Regions from separate parts of the Bacillus sp. 179-C3.3 HS genome, predicted to be linked through region 2. Evidence: predicted binding sites of a transcription regulator. Region 2 holds the regulator's gene; each other region holds the start of a gene.
What was found. The regulator LexA, encoded in region 2, represses DNA repair genes until DNA is damaged. The targets are predictions, from matches to a motif close to CGAACATATGTTCG.

Region 1: a site for LexA is predicted at 1,423-1,436, ahead of AB1K80_RS13255 (DNA polymerase IV). Genes of this name have one in related genera too.
Region 3: a site for LexA is predicted at 1,809-1,822, ahead of ruvA (Holliday junction branch migration protein RuvA). Genes of this name have one in related genera too.

The regions. Positions count from the first base shown of each region.
Region 1 is NZ_JBFEFT010000021.1:55,386-58,669, reverse strand. Features, by position in the region: gene AB1K80_RS13260 (YolD-like family protein) at 1-162, opposite strand, end outside; gene AB1K80_RS13255 (DNA polymerase IV) at 177-1,409, opposite strand; gene AB1K80_RS13250 (YfmQ family protein) at 1,562-2,011, opposite strand; gene AB1K80_RS13245 (N-acetyltransferase family protein) at 2,247-2,726, shown strand; gene AB1K80_RS13240 (GNAT family N-acetyltransferase) at 2,723-3,284, shown strand, end outside.
Region 2 is NZ_JBFEFT010000005.1:71,924-75,207, forward strand. Features, by position in the region: gene AB1K80_RS05225 (IseA DL-endopeptidase inhibitor family protein) at 1-407, opposite strand, end outside; gene AB1K80_RS05230 (hypothetical protein) at 703-1,143, shown strand; gene lexA (transcriptional repressor LexA) at 1,185-1,805, opposite strand; gene yneA (cell division suppressor protein YneA) at 1,960-2,271, shown strand; gene AB1K80_RS05245 (recombinase family protein) at 2,289-2,933, shown strand; gene AB1K80_RS05250 (DUF896 domain-containing protein) at 3,003-3,233, shown strand.
Region 3 is NZ_JBFEFT010000004.1:74,000-77,283, forward strand. Features, by position in the region: gene AB1K80_RS04385 (hypothetical protein) at 136-321, shown strand; gene AB1K80_RS04390 (protein kinase family protein) at 358-1,002, opposite strand; gene AB1K80_RS04395 (BofC C-terminal domain-containing protein) at 1,263-1,736, shown strand; gene ruvA (Holliday junction branch migration protein RuvA) at 1,886-2,491, shown strand; gene ruvB (Holliday junction branch migration DNA helicase RuvB) at 2,503-3,284, shown strand, end outside.

The sequences.
Region 1 (3,284 bases), on a different contig from region 2:
GAGGAAATTCATTTCCTCTAGCTGATCGTTGCTGAGCGGAAGAGGGGTGTATTCAGTTTTCTTTCGTTTTTGTGCAAGCAGCTGTTCTCGATGCTCTGGCAGCATCATTCGACTTGATTCCCACATGATGTTATATCCAGGTGTTAATTTATTGGGATTCATGTTGTTCGCCTCCGTTACTTGTAATGACCACCAATTTTTTCGGCGCGATGATACGCTTGCCCTGCGCTTGTCAGTGACGAAGCGTGCAGCAGTGCAGCAGGCCCATACTTCATATGGATCGCATCAAATACTTTGCTGAGTTTGTCTTTTTTAAAATGGTGATCAAATAAACTCAGCTGATATTGACTGTCAGACTGTAGCTGTGAAAGGGTAATGCCGACACTGCGAACGGGCTGACCATCCCAATGCTCTAGGCATAGTTGAATGGCGGCCTCGGCAATATCTGAGCCGTACTGTGTAGGTGAGTGAAGCTTTATTTGTCTATGAAATCCTGTCGGATGTGAAAAATCAGCGCCTCTTACACCGACAGACACTGTTTGCCCAAGATAGCGCTTAAAGCGTGCACGCCTTGCCACTTCTTCACTTAATTCAATGAGAGCAACTTTGATGTCTTCAAAAGACGCATAATCGTACGGCAAGGTCATGTGATGTCCAACAGCTTTTTGCTCGTCATGTGTATGAGTGGTGACGGGGGAAGGATCGTGTCCTAAAGCCGTCCGCTGTAAAAGCTCTCCGTTGATTCCCCAACGCTTTTTTAACCGATCTAATGGATAAGTGGCAAGCGTCCCGATCGTACTGATACCCATTCGTTTTAAATGGTGCTCCATGCGCTTGCCGACGCCAAATAATTTTCCGATCGGAAGCGGCCATAAATCAGGAGCCACCCGATCGGCGCTAAGTTCATAGACACCAGATGTGTTTTTTTTAGCAAAATGATCACAGGCCATTTTAGCGAGCACTTTGTTGGGACCAATGCCTACACGTGCATAAATGCCCGTTTGGTTCATAATCGTTGTTTGTATATTTTGAGCGATATCCCAGGGGGAGCCCAATAATGTGAGACTACCTGTAATATCAAGAAACTGTTCATCGATTGAATATGGTTCCACAAGGTCTGTATACTGTTCAAGCAATTCTGTAATCATGACAGAGACATCAAGATATCGCTGCATACGAGGACGTACTACGACTGCTTCGGGGCACTTTGCCTGTGCCTCCCATAACCTTGATGCATTTTGTACGCCACGTGTCTTAGCGAGCGGACAGGCAGCAAGCACAACCCCGCTTCGTCGCTCTGGGTCTCCTGAGACAATGAGCGGTACGTCCTTCAAGTGAGGAGCCTCCACCTTTTCTACTGACGCATAAAATGACTGCATATCCACAAGTAGGATGGTTCTATCGTTCATTATTTTCACCTCTAGAACGTATGTTCTGTATCTATTGTAACCGTTAAGAGGGGAAATGGATACTGGTAAATCATTCAAAGAGAAAAGCCTTGGGAATACAAAAAAGACGAAGCATCTTACACTTCGTCTCATCTGATGTAAAAGAATGATGTTTAAGCATGTACCGTGTGGTGGAACGTTTGGAGCGGTTCAGAGCGCAAACGGTATGCCGTCAACTTTTTCTTTGGCTGATGTGTATACTGCCGAACCACATCTATATGATCATCATAATGAAAAAGATAAAAGGTGACATCCTGTTTACCAAGTTTTGTTTGCACGGTCAGTGGCGCAGGTCCTTCATTCGGGTGAAGGAAACGCTCTTCATCTCCAGGATGAATATAGTAACGTTCAATAAAAATCGCGTCATTAAAATATTGAATGACTTGAGATGTTTGCTGATCATCCAGCGGACGATCTTGAAACGTCATGTTCGTTTGATCACTTGTGATTTTAGCATGCACCGCATAACGATTAAACAGACGTTCGATTACACCAGAAGGCAATGAGGTGACAAGCAATTTTAAAAGACTAAACACAACAAGTGAAGTAACAACCCAAACCAATATCATCATCTCCAATAACATTTCTCAAACTTTCTATCATGCCTATCTTAACATAACGAAAGAAAGAAACCGCTACGCCAAAAGTGGATTTTTTGAAATAAGTGTGAAAGTTTAAAAGGAGAAGACCTCTCTATCAACGAAGAAGCAATAGGAATCACGCAAACTTTGTAAACTCATTGATGAGACAAGTAGACGATTAAAACAGGTAGATACCGAAAAAAGGGGCGAGGCCATCATGATACGTCAAGTAAAGCCGTCAGATTTTTACGCTGTCACCTCCGTCATTCAAAATTGGTGGGGTGGACGTGATTTGCGTGCTAAATTGCCAAAGTTATTTTTTGAACACTTTCAGCAAACAAGCTTCGTTGTCGTGGAGAAAGGAGAGCTGATCGGATTTTTAGTAGGTTTTTTATCACAATCGCATGCTGATGAAGCCTATATCCACTTTGTTGGAGTGCATCCAGATCATCGCAAATTAAAGATCGGCAAAATTCTTTACCAAGCTTTTTATGAAGCGGCTGAAAAAGCAGGAAGAACAACGATTAAAGCCGTGACAGCACCAAGTAATAAAGTTTCGATCGCCTATCATACAAAACTCGGATTCCAAATAGAAAAAGGAGATAAAACCGTAGGCGGCATCTCTGTATTTTCAGATTACGATGGAATGCATGAAGACCGAGTATTATTTGTAAAACAGCTTGAGGTGAAAAAATGATTGTCCCACTAGATCACACAAATAGAGAGCAAGCAAAGCGGATATTGCAGATTCAATTGGCGGCATATGAGCGAGAGGCAGTACAAATAGGCTATCGCGATTTACCTCCTCTAAAAGAAACCATTAACGACATCATAGAAGCGATTGGCTACTTCGTAGGCTTTAAAGAAAAAGGTAAGTTATTAGGAATCGTTTCATATGAAATGGATGGAGAGAGAATAGTCATCAGCCGTTTAGCAGTTCATCCAGACCATCTTTATCAAGGAATTGGAACACAGTTGATGCGTTTCATGATCTCGCATGGTAAACCGATTGAGCTCACAACGGCGGAAGCAAATCTTCCAGCGATTAAGCTATACGAAAAGCTAGGTTTTAAAAAAGTCGCCCGCCTTGAGGTGGAAAACAACCTTATCCTAACGAAGATGGAGCGCGCACAGCGTCGAAGGGTAGAAGTGGTTGAATACAAAACAAGCTGGCATGACCAATTTCGTCAAGAACATGATGTACTGAAAACTGTGCTGGGTGAAAACTGGGTGAGCGGTCATCACATTGGTAGTA
Region 2 (3,284 bases):
AGTTTCGGTGTTGCTTTGTTCCAGTTCAGCATGTTGTCGCCGTCGCCGATTGGAACCGCCATTTTACCTTTATGGACAATGAACTGATAGTCTTTTAACCCAAAAGTAATCGCATCTTTTGTGAAAACTTCTGATAAATAGTGATTTAGCTTTTTCTTCGTATCAAATGTTTTAGCAAGGTAGTTGTAAGTCATGTCTTTGTAAGTAAATGATTTTAATTTGTAATCAGTATGTTCATTGACTTTGTAGCCTGACATAGCACTCCAAAAATGTTCTCTTGCATCTAGAGCAATATGTAACGCTTCTTTATTCGTCAAGTTGTTATGTTTCTTGGAAGCGGCCAGTGTCGTTGTTTGTAATGAGATGATTAGCATGATTGCAGTGAATAAAACAAATAATTTTTTCAAGGCGAATGCCCCCTTTTCGAAATGAAAACTTCTTATATTACAAATGTTACAATAATTACAGTTAGATTACAAGTATTAAATGTAAATGTTTTTTGTTTCGTTTGCTGATATCTATATAACGTTTGAGCGGCATAAAAAGTTCCCATTTTTTAAAATTTTCGTCTTATTCATCATTTAACCGTTCTAAATGGGAATAAAACCTCTTTTTAACATATTTCTCGTTTAAGTCCCAACACTCTTTTACGTCCGGCACATATAATGTCGTGATGAAAGTCTAAGAAAGTGGTGTTTAAGTATGTATCAATCATATGAAGATGTGTGGAATGGATACCCATATGACGGGCACGTATTTGGGTGGCGAACGTTACCAGTACCTCCAGTAGGAGGATTTCCTATGTTTCCAATTGGAGGAGTTGGTTCAGGGCAAGGGATTGGCGGACAGTCGGCTCCACCAGCTCCCTCACCGCAAATTCTTTCACAGTATCAGCAAGCGGTTTCTCAGCCACAAAGTATGCAGAGCCTCATTTCACAACAAAGTATCGGCGGGCAGCAAACGGTTCAATTTGCTGCGGGTTGTAATAGACGTTGGACCATCGTATTCCTAAGAAACGGTCAAGTATTATTAATGTTTGTACTATCTTCACAGCCTTTTGGACGTACAACGGGCTTTATATGGCCAAACTTTACATTTGGTTCCTTCCCGAGCTCAAGGATTCTAGCATATTCTTGTTCTTAAAAAAAACCGGACTTCATCCAAGAAAGATGAAGTCCGGTTTTTTAATGAATATTTCTAAATACACCAATCACTTTACCTAGTATACTCACATTCTGTAAAATAATCGGTTCCATTGATGGGTTTTCTGGCTGTAATCTAAAGTGCGTATCTTCCTTATAAAAGCGTTTGACTGTCGCTTCATCTTCCTCTGTCATGGCTACTACGATATCCCCATTGTTGGCGGTGCTTTGCTGACGGACAATGACATAGTCCTTGTCCAATATGCCTGCATCAATCATACTTTCTCCCATAATTTCAAGCATAAAGATCTGTTCATCTGGCGTTGCATATGTTTCAGGAAGAGGGAAGTACTCTTCTACATTTTCGACAGCGGTAATAGGTAAACCCGCTGTGACTTTTCCGATGACTGGAACATTCATCACAGGACTCTTTGGAATATTCAATTCCTCTTCATCTAGTACTTCAATTGCTCTAGGTTTTGTCGGATCTCTTCTAATTAAGCCTTTTGTTTCTAGTCTAGCTAAATGTCCATGAACCGTTGAGCTAGATGCTAGACCGACCGCTTCACCAATTTCACGAACGGAAGGGGGATAGCCCTTGCTTTTTACTTCGTCTTTGATGAATTTTAGGATATCGAGTTGTCTTTTTGATAGCTTCGTCATCTTTTGCACCTCAAAACGTCAATTTTAAAGAAATTATAGCATGTTTTTCCTCGTAGTACAAACATAGGTTCGAAAAAACCATTTGACAGAAACGTTTGTTCGTATTTATAATAAATTCGAAACGAACACACATTCTATTAAGGGAGATGACATTATGACGTTAAAAGAATCTATCATATTTATTGGACTATTCACATTCATCGTTGGCGTATTTCTCTCACTTATTGCCGTCACAAGCCATAATGATACAAATCAATATGTTAAAATAGAGGTTCAATCAGGTGATACACTTTGGGGCATAGCTGATCAAGTAAACGACAGCAAATCAATCGATAAGAATTCATTTATTGATTGGGTGACCAAACAAAATGATCTAGTCTCAACGGACATTCAGCCAGGAGATATCCTTGTCATACCTGTCAAAAAAGAGCATCCAGTCGTATATGAACTCGCAACAGTCCAGTAGAAAGGTCGATTGATGACATGAATGCAATGATTTATGCGAGAGTCAGTACTGTAAAAGAAGAACAGGAAACCTCGTTAAAAAGACAAGAAGAAGAGCTATTAGCTTTAGCTAGTTCTCACAAGATGAACGTCGTTAAAGTGATTAAAGAAAAAGCAAGTGGATACGATCTAGATCGTGATGGTGTTTTTGAAATGCTTGCGACATTAAAGGAAGAGTCAATTGATGCAGTATTAATTCAAGATGAGACACGACTCGGTAGAGGACAAGCAAAAATCGCACTCCTTCATTGTCTATTTAAAGAAAAAGTCAAAGTGTATAGTGTATTTCATAGAGGAGAGCTAGAGCTTTCAGAAGCAGATGAAATGGTCATTGAGATCGTAGGGATCGTAGAGGAATACCAACGGAAAATCCATAATTTAAAAATAAAACGCGGCATGAAAAGAGCAATTGAGCGCGGCTACCAGCCTGAACGCAACTTAAAACATAAGGAGCAAGCACCTGGACGTGAGCGTATTGAGGTGCCGATTTCCGAGATTGTTCGATTAAGAAAAAACAACATGACCTTTGCTGAAATTGCTGTGACGCTTCAAGCGCTCGGTTTTGATATTTCGAAAGCAACCGTACATAGAAGGTATCAGGAATACGAAAAGAATCTTACGTAAAGTTTGAATTGTTGTAAATGTAAAAGATATTTAGTAGTATGTAGAGAAAAAGTTTTAAAGGAGTTTGTCATGATTTCTAAAGAACAGCTTGCAAGGATCAATGAGCTTTCAAAAAAATCGAAAGAGATCGGTTTATCGGACGCTGAAAAAACGGAGCAAAAGCAATTAAGAGAAGAATACTTAAAAGCTTTTCGTTCTTCTATGAAAAATACACTAAAAACTGTTAAAATCGTCGATCCAGAAGGAAATGACGTCACACCAGAAAAGTTAAAAAAAGAAAGAGATCAAAATCTTCATTAAGAAGATCATTTCTTTATTATTGAAAAGATGGGAGAAATATTCTCATCTTTT
Region 3 (3,284 bases), on a different contig from region 2:
TTTTGAGTGAATTTAAACAAAATTTAAACTTCTCGGTTTAAAAGAAAAGAAGGAGGGGAAACGATTTAAATAGAGAATGAATGAGATGAGCTAATTGAATTCATTAGCGAACAAGTGAGAGTGGAAGGTGATCTTATGATGAAAGTATTTAAACTAACTTTTCATATGAACAATGGGGAAGTGCTGACGTTCGAGTTGAGACGTCCAGCGACCTACGATGTGTATAAAAAAATTGAAGATGCCAATCATTGGTTCAAGCTCAACAACGACATCATCAATTTATTGAACGTCAATAGCATTCATATCGAAACAGAAGATTAACATGAGAAAAGCCGCTTCCCACGAAGCGGCTTTTGGTTATGCAGAGAAATCATTTCGATTTTTTAACTGATCACGAGAAAGCCAGTTTTTTTTATACAAATATGCAATCACTTCAAGCCACAAACGGGGCGCTTTTTTTGGGAAATAAGGTTTTTGATAATAAGTGTAAGCGGCTTTTAAATCATCCCATTGATGACACATTTTTGATTGGGTAAAGCGAGCGACATCAATGACCCGGACACGGCCGTCTTTCGTTAAGATCAAATTGCGTAAATGAATATCTGATGGGTTTAACCCTTTATCACGTGCTTCTTCTAATGCTTCATCTACCTGTTCAATCATTTGCTTTTTAATTGGTATGCCTTTCGTCAGACACTCGTAAAATGTGTAGCCTTGAATATATTCCATTAAAATATACTGATCTCCAGACTCATAAATCTCTGGGTAGTATGTGGAGCCAGAAAGTTTTTCATATATGGCCGCCTCTTTGCGGGCAATTTTCTCAAAAGAAGGAAAAAAAACTTTTAACGCCATTTTTTGTCCATCTTTTTGATAAGTGAATACATAGGCACTTCTTCCTTTGCCGCATAGCTCAAGCTGGGCCGGTTTATAGGCAAGCTTATGATAACGTTTGTTTTCATGATACTGAATCGATTCGGCTAATTTCTTAACATCTGACATGGACTTCACCTTCTTTGGTATCAGTTTATGCGGCTAAAAAACGAATGATGAAAAAACAATCACATTCGGAAAAGTGATTCTTTGGTAACAAACATAACATTTACAAAAGAAGTATACAACGAATGACACTTGAAAATGCCACAACAGTGGATTTGGTTAATGTTTAGAAAAATGGGTCAAACTACATATGACATCCATCGATCTCATTTTCTGAAGAGGTGTAAACATTGAAGATAAAATGGTTCATTGTAGGACTCATCATGACGAGTGTGCTTTGTTTCGCACCAAATATGGAAGGGAAGGAACACTTGCAAAAGCAGTCAAGGACGATCACCGTTCAGCTAGAAAAAGTCTACCTAGATGGAGATGTGTCAATTGAAAGACACCAGTCATCAATCGAAAATAAACAAACATTTTGGGCGCAATATAAAGGCTGGACGTTGGTAGAGCAACGAGAGGATTTTGCCCTTTTTCGAAAGCAAATCGATGATATCTCTCCATTAAGTAAAGCGAATGGATTCATTGGATTATCAGAGGATGGGGTCATTTCTACGTTTCACGGGAGACCTGACGGCTGGGCGGAGCCTATTCATCTCTTTTTTCAAATTGATACGTCTCGTTTAGAAAGTCATGTCGAGGAGCAGCTTCAAAATGGCATTCCATTTCGAACAAAAGATGAACTAGAGCATGTGCTTGAGGTGATGAAGCCATATCGGAATCAAATCTCATTTTAGAACGTGTAAACAGCTTGTTGGTGTAAAAACCGCAGGCTGTTTTTCATGGACAAGTGGTAAAAATAGACTGAGCGAACGTATGTTAACTTTTATTGCAGTTTTCTCTTCGATTTATGTTACAATGGAGAACAGTCAAAGAGGTGAAAACGGTGATAGAGTTTGTGAAAGGGACCATTGATTATGTGTGTCCACAATATATTGTCATTGAAAACGGTGGAGTAGGATATCAAGTATTTACCCCAAACCCGTTTGTCTATCAAGTGAAAAAACAAGAAACCATTTATACGTACCATTACATAAAGGAAGATGCGTTTTCATTATATGGATTTTCAACGAGAGAAGAAAAAGCGCTCTTCACAAAACTGTTAAATGTCACAGGGATTGGGCCAAAGGGTGCATTAGCCATTCTTGCTTCTGGTGACCCTGGAGCGGTGATTTCTGCGATAGAACGTGAGGATGAAGCTTTCCTCATTAAGTTCCCAGGAGTTGGGAAGAAAACAGCGCGTCAAATCATACTTGATCTTAAAGGGAAACTTGCGGATGTCGTGCCAGAAATGGTCGGCAACTTATTTAACCATGAGGATCATATTCAAACCGAAACGGAACAAACCGCACTCGATGAAGCACTTGAAGCTTTAAGAGTTCTCGGATATGCCGATCGTGAGATTAAAAAGGTCCTTCCATTATTAAAAGATGAGAAGAATTTGACGACGGATCAATACGTCAAAATAGCTTTACAAAAAATGTTGAAATAGGGTGATGTCTCGTGGATGAACGGCTCGTCTCAACTGAAGCAGACAACCATGAATCAGCCATTGAGCAAAGTCTGCGGCCACAGATGCTTAGCCAATATATTGGTCAGCAAAAAGTAAAGGATAACCTCAGTGTGTTTATTGAGGCCGCCCGAATGAGGCAAGAAACATTAGATCACGTCCTATTATATGGACCACCTGGACTAGGGAAAACAACGCTTGCATCAATTATTGCAAACGAAATGAATGTGCAGCTGCGTACAACGTCAGGGCCTGCTATCGAGCGACCTGGAGATTTGGCGGCCATTTTAACATCTCTAGAGCCTGGTGATGTTCTTTTCATTGATGAAATCCACCGGTTGCAGCGTTCTATCGAAGAAGTGTTGTATCCAGCGATGGAGGACTTCTGTCTAGATATTGTCATTGGTAAAGGGGACACAGCACGATCTGTTCGTCTTGATTTACCGCCGTTTACACTAGTTGGTGCCACGACACGTGTTGGACTTTTAACCGCACCGCTTCGTGATAGGTTTGGGGTTCATGCCAGATTGGAATACTATGAACAAAGCGATTTGGCTCATATTGTGGCAAGAACAGCAGAACTGTTTGATATTGGAATTGATCTTCGTTCAGCGGAAGAGATTGCAAGACGTGCGCGCGGAACACCGAGGATAGCCAATCGATTGCTCAGAAGAGTGAGAGATTTTGCCCAAGTGCTTGGCAATCATGTGATCACACAAGACATTGCACAAGACGCACTTGAGCGCCTACAAGTCGACAGGCTCGGTTTAGACCA